Regions from separate parts of the Streptococcus lutetiensis genome, predicted to be linked through region 1. Evidence: predicted binding sites of a transcription regulator. Region 1 holds the regulator's gene; the other holds the start of a gene.

The links. The regulator HrcA, encoded in region 1, represses chaperone genes, less so after heat shock. The targets are predictions, from matches to a motif close to TTAGCACTCNNNNNNNNNGAGTGCTAA.
Region 2: groES (co-chaperone GroES) is a predicted target of HrcA. The motif match lies at 1,725-1,751, and genes of this name have one in related genera.

Annotation. Positions count from the first base shown of each region.
Region 1 covers NZ_LS483403.1:246,885-250,312, forward strand. The annotation lists gene DQN23_RS01420 (M15 family metallopeptidase) at 1-453, shown strand, start outside; gene DQN23_RS01425 (glycoside hydrolase family 73 protein) at 450-1,040, shown strand; gene hrcA (heat-inducible transcriptional repressor HrcA) at 1,175-2,209, shown strand; gene grpE (nucleotide exchange factor GrpE) at 2,255-2,794, shown strand; gene dnaK (molecular chaperone DnaK) at 2,876-3,428, shown strand, end outside.
Region 2 covers NZ_LS483403.1:121,950-125,377, forward strand. The annotation lists gene DQN23_RS00830 (ABC transporter substrate binding protein) at 1-819, shown strand, start outside; gene DQN23_RS00835 (ABC transporter ATP-binding protein) at 819-1,622, shown strand; gene groES (co-chaperone GroES) at 1,780-2,064, shown strand; gene groL (chaperonin GroEL) at 2,407-3,428, shown strand, end outside.

The sequences.
Region 1 (3,428 bases):
CGTAATTTCTTGGCTGCAGCGCAAGCTATTGACGCTAGTGAACACTTGATTTCTGGTTACCGAAGCGTTGCGTATCAGGAAGAATTGTTTAATTCATATGTATCGCAGGAAATGGCTGCTGACCCAAGTTTGACACAGTCTGCGGCAGAATATTTGGTTAAGACGTATTCACAACCGGCTGGGGCTAGTGAACACCAAACTGGTTTAGCCATGGATATGAGCACTGTCAATTACCTCAATCAAAGTGATGTTGATATTGTGGAAAAAGTAAAAGATATTGCACCTGAATATGGGTTTGTTCTTCGTTTTCCAAAAGGGAAAAGTGAGTCAACAGGTGTTGATTATGAAGATTGGCACTTCCGTTATGTTGGTAAAGAATCAGCAAAATACATGACTGATAATAATCTTAGCCTTGAAGAATACATTGCTTTGTTGAAGGAGAATAAACGATGAAATCTCGATTCTCTTTTGTTCAATTTCTTGTATTTTTGGCTGTTTTGGTTCTAGGTATTTTTTCACCGCTATATGCTCACCGAGCAACACCTAGTGCAAATAAAACAGAAAAAGTTTCCTATAATAAGTCGGAATTTTTTGCTGACATTGCACCAACGATTCAAGAAGTGGCAGAAGCTTATGGCGTGCGTCCGTCATTGGTGATAGCACAAGCGGCGTTAGAATCTGATTATGGTCAAAATTTGCTAGCTGTAAAATATCATAATCTCTTTGCTGTTTTTGCGCAGCTAGGAAATAAACCTGTGACTTTGAAATACAAACGTTATTTTGTCAATGAGTGGCAAACTGAAATTGGCCAATTTGCTGTTTATAAATCTTGGGATGATGCTATTTACGATTATTTTGATTTGCTGAAATCAGGTAAAATTCGTAATAGCGAAGGTGCTTATGACGTTATGGTTTCTAACAAAGGGTACAAGAAACCAGCACAAGCACTGCAAGATATGGGCTTTAGTTCAGACCCCAATTATGCGAGTAAATTGATTGCTATTATTGAAGAAAATGACTTAACAACATATGATAAATAATGGATTAGCACTCTAGTAAAAAGAGTGCTAATTTTTTATGCTTTTTCCTTGACACTGCTTTTTAGAGGAGTATAATAGAATTATAAATTAGCAGTCGAGGTAAATGAGTGCTAAAAGTTGAAAGGGGCGAGGTTATGATTACACAACGTCAAAGTGAAATTCTAAATTTAATCGTTGAATTGTTTACACAGACGCATGAACCTATTGGCTCTAAAACTTTGCAAGCAACTATCGATTCAAGTGGTGCTACCATTCGTAATGACATGGCTAAACTTGAAAAACTAGGGTTGCTTGAGAAAGCTCACACGTCTAGTGGGCGGATGCCAAGCGCTGCTGGATTTAAGTACTTTGTTGAGCATTCATTGAGTCTTGATAGTATCGATGAACGTGATATTTACCAAGTGGTTAAGGCTTTTGATTTTGAAGCTTTTAAGCTTGATGATATTTTACAAAGGGCAAGCCAAGTTTTGGCAGATATGACTGGTTATACATCAGTGATTTTGGATGTTGAGCCAGCTCGTCAAAAATTAACTGCCTTTGATATTGTTCAACTATCAAGTCATGACGCTTTAGCTGTTTTAACTTTGGATGAATCTAAACCAGCAACCATTCAGTTCGCCATTCCGAAAAACTTTATGTTAAAAGATTTGGTGACTTTGAAAGAAATTGTCGATGAACGTTTGCTTGGTCGCACGGTGATGGATATCCATTATAAGTTACGAACAGAAATTCCACAGGTTTTGCAAAAATACTTCACAGTGACAGATAATATTTTGGATTTGTTTGATTATATTTTTGCAGAATTGTTCAGAGAATTGGTTTTTGTAGCTGGTAAAGTTAATTCACTTGATTATGCTGATTTGGGAACTTATCGTTTCTTGGATAATGACCAGCGAGTGGCGGTTGCGCTTCGCTCTTTAATGAAAGAAGATGAAATTGCCAATGTTCAGGTTGCAGATAGTCAAGAGCCGGCTTTAGCAAATGTGACTGTTTTGACACATAAGTTTCTGATTCCTTATCGTGGATTTGGGCTCCTTAGCTTGATTGGTCCCATTGATATGGATTATCGCCGAAGCGTTAGCTTGGTTAATGTTATCGGGCGAGTTTTAGCGATGAAACTTGGTGATTACTACCGATATCTTAATAGTAATCATTACGAAGTCAACTAAGTTTAGTAATTAATTTAATTTGGTAAAAAGATAGGGAGGGACACAGTGTCAGAAGAAACTAAAAACGAAGAACTTCAAGAAGAAGTTGAAGCCACTGATGTTGTGACTGAAGAAAAAACAAAAGAACAGCCTCAAGAAGAGGCTCAAAACGAAGAATTGCAAAAAGCACTTGAACGTGCTGAAGATTTTGAAAATAAATACCTTCGAGCACATGCTGAAATGCAAAATATTCAACGCCGTGCTAACGAAGAACGTCAGCAATTACAAAAATACCGTTCACAAGATTTAGCAAAAGCTATTCTACCAAGTTTGGATAACTTGGAACGAGCTCTTGCTGTTGAAGGTTTGACTGACGATGTTAAAAAAGGTCTTGAAATGACACGCAATAGCCTTGTTCGTGCGCTTAACGAAGAAGGTGTTGAAGAAGTGGTTGTTGAGAACTTTGACCACAACTTGCACATGGCAGTTCAAACACTTCCAGCGGATGATGAACATCCAGTGGATAGCATTGCACAAGTTCTTCAAAAAGGTTATAAACTTCACGAACGCTTGTTGCGTCCTGCAATGGTTGTTGTTTACAACTAATTGCAAACCCGACCGCAATGTCATTAAACTATAACAGAAAGCATAAAAAGATAAAATCATATAAAAAAAGAGGGATAGAAGATGTCTAAAATTATTGGTATTGACTTAGGTACAACAAACTCAGCTGTTGCAGTTCTTGAAGGAACTGAATCAAAAATCATTGCAAACCCAGAAGGTAACCGTACAACTCCATCAGTTGTTTCATTCAAAAACGGTGAAATCATCGTTGGTGATGCTGCAAAACGTCAAGCAGTAACAAACCCAGATACAGTTATCTCTATCAAATCTAAAATGGGTACTTCTGAAAAAGTATCTGCAAACGGTAAAGAATACACTCCACAAGAAATCTCAGCAATGATTCTTCAATACCTTAAAGGTTACGCTGAAGATTACCTTGGTGAAAAAGTAACAAAAGCTGTTATCACAGTTCCTGCATACTTCAACGATGCTCAACGTCAAGCAACTAAAGATGCTGGTAAAATCGCTGGTCTTGAAGTAGAACGTATCGTTAACGAACCAACTGCAGCTGCACTTGCTTACGGTCTTGATAAAACGGATAAAGACGAAAAAATCTTGGTATTTGACCTTGGTGGTGGTACATTCGACGTATCTATCCTTGAACTTGGTGATGGTG
Region 2 (3,428 bases), 120 kb from region 1:
GATATTGCTGACCTTTCTGCTGAAGGATCATTCCCACTTGGTGCAGCTTCAACAGCTATCATGATTGTTAATGGTATTAATCCATTGCCTGCGACAATTGGTGGTTTTGTGGCTGGTATGTTAGCTGGTGCTGTTGCTGGCTTCTTGCACACCAAGATGAAAATTCCAGCGCTCTTAACAGGGATTATCGTGTTAACAGCTCTTTATTCTGTTAACCTTTTGGTTTTGGGTAGTGCCAATGTGTCACTAGTTGGTCAAGAAACTCTTGTAACAGTGATGACGTCAGCTCTCAGCCTTTCAAAACTTTACGCCGTGATTTTGATTGGTGTTATCTTTGTAGCTTTGGTCATTCTATTACTTGTGGTCTTGTTGAACACACAAATGGGACTTGCTCTTCGTGCGACAGGTGATAACCTTGCTATGGGTGAAGCTAACGGGATTAAAGTTGACCGTATGAAGATTCTAGGTTACATGGTTTCAAATGGTTTGATTGCTCTTGCTGGTTCACTCTTAGCGCAAAATAACGGCTACGCTGATATGAATATGGGAACAGGAACAATCGTTAATGGCTTGGCTTCAATTATTTTGGCTGAAGTGATTGTCAAATACTTGCCACTTGGTAAACGCCTCTGGTCAATTGTTCTTGGATCAATTCTATACCGCTTGGTACTTGTTATTATCTTAGCCATGAATGTGGATGCCCAAATGCTTAAATTGGCCTCAGCAGTTCTTCTTGCTTTGATTCTTTATGTTCCAGAAATTCGCAATAAACTACACATTAAACCCTCAAAAACATTGACTCCAGGAGGTAACGACTAATGGCACTTTTAAGCTTATCAAATATCCATAAAACTTTTGAAAAAGGAACCGTTAATGAAAATCATGTCTTGCGTGGCCTTGACTTGGATATCGAACAAGGGGATTTTATCTCAGTTATCGGGGGAAATGGTGCTGGGAAATCAACACTTATGAATTCCATTGCAGGCGTCGTTGACATTGATGAGGGTGATATTGTCCTAGATGGCCAGTCTATTCGTAAAACTTCAGTTGCCGCACGTTCAAAAGACATTAGTCGAGTCTTTCAAGACCCACGAATGGGAACAGCAACCAATTTAACAATTGAAGAAAATATGGCGATTGCTTACCGTCGTGGTAAAAAGCGCAGCTTCTTCAAAAAATCTGTCACTGAACAAGAACGTGAATTGTTCAAAGAAACATTGACAGAACTTGGTTTAGGACTGGAAAATCGTATGAAAATAGATGCGTCTTTCTTATCAGGAGGGCAACGTCAAGCACTAACGCTTGCCATGGCAACCTTGGTGCGCCCCAAAATTCTTCTTCTTGATGAACATACTGCGGCCCTTGATCCCAAAACAAGTGACATGGTCATGCAGCTGACTAAGAAAGTCGTTGAAGAAGAGAAACTCACAACCTTGATGATTACGCACAACATGGAACATGCTATCGAGTATGGTAATCGTCTCGTCATGCTTTATCACGGGAAAATCGTCGTGGACGTTCGTGGCGAAGAAAAGAAAAATCTCACCGTCGCACAGCTTATGAACCTCTTCCGCAAAAACAGTGGTCAAGTCCTAAATGATGATGCTTTGGTATTAGGATAATAAGAAAAAAGACAACTTAGATGACTTAGGGTCTAAGTTGTCTTTTTTAGTGTTTTTTTCTTGACTATTTTTGACCAAGTGTTAGAATAGTTTTTGTAAACACTAGCACTCTTATGCAATGAGTGCTAACAACAATAAAAATATTGGAGGCAAAAGCATGTTGAAACCATTAGGTGACCGTGTGGTCTTGAAAGTTGAAGAAGAAAAAGAACAAACAGTTGGTGGTTTTGTCCTTGCTGGCGCAGGCAAAGAAAGCACACAAACGGCAACTGTTGTAGCTGTTGGTACTGGTGCCCGTACATTGACAGGTGAATTGGTCACACCAAGTGTTGCAGCTGGAGATAAAGTGATTATTGAAACTGGTGCAGGTGTCGAAGTGAAAGATGGTGACGATGCAGTTACTATCGTTCATGAAGCAGAAATTTTAGCTGTAGTAGCATAAGATAAATTAACAAAATAGTAGCCTTTAGTTACTTAGTTAGAATGTAGATAAACTAAAATTAATTATTTGTTGCAGTTGAATTTTAGGATTATTTGCGAGTGAAGCAAGCAATAAAACGATACTTTCTGCTGTGATGAAAGTGGCTGAAATAGTAATAAATCAGCCACCCGGAAGTTTTGAGACTCTCGGCTCAAAACTCAGGTATGGAATTCCGTAGGAAGTCGCTGCCGACCGCACCACCTAAAGAAAGTATCAGAAAAAGGTCTTGTCTTCAACCTAGATAGCTTTTAGCTACTTAGTTTTATTTGGAATACATAATAGAAATCAAATAGGGGAATAGATATGGCAAAAGATATTAAATTTTCATCAGATGCACGCGCAAGCATGATGCGTGGGGTTGATATTTTAGCAGACACTGTTAAAGTAACCTTAGGCCCTAAAGGTCGTAATGTTGTTCTTGAAAAATCATTTGGTTCACCACTTATCACTAATGATGGTGTGACAATTGCCAAAGAAATCGAACTAGAAGACCACTTTGAAAACATGGGTGCAAAATTGGTTTCAGAAGTTGCTTCTAAAACTAATGACATCGCTGGTGACGGTACAACAACTGCCACAGTATTGACACAAGCAATTGTTCGTGAAGGTCTTAAAAACGTGACTGCTGGAGCTAACCCAATCGGTATCCGTCGTGGTATCGAAGCAGCTGTTAAAGTGGCCGTTGACGAATTGAAATCAATCGCTCGACCAGTTGCTAACAAAGAAGCTATTGCCCAAGTCGCAGCCGTTTCATCACGTTCTGAAAAAGTTGGTGAATACATTTCAGAAGCTATGGAAAAAGTTGGTAATGATGGTGTTATCACAATCGAAGAATCACGTGGTATGGAAACAGAACTTGATGTAGTAGAAGGTATGCAATTTGACCGTGGATACCTTTCACAATACATGGTTACTGACAACGAAAAAATGGTTGCTGACCTTGAAAATCCATACATCTTGATTACAGATAAGAAAATCTCAAACATTCAAGATATCTTACCACTTCTTGAAGAAGTGCTCAAAACAAGTCGTCCACTTCTTATTATTGCAGACGACGTTGATGGTGAAGCTCTTCCAACACTTGTCCTTAACAAAATCCGTGGTACTTTCAACGTTGTAGCTGTTAAAGCTCCAGGATTTGGTGACCGTCGTAAAGCAATGCTTGAAGATATCGCTATTTTGACTGGTGCTACAGTGATTACAGAAGATCTTGGTCTTGAGTTGAAAGATGCTAACATGGCAGCTCTTGGTCAAGCCGCTAAAGTAACTGTTGATAAAGACAGCACAGTTCTCGTTGAAGGTGCTGGTGATGCTGATGCTATCGC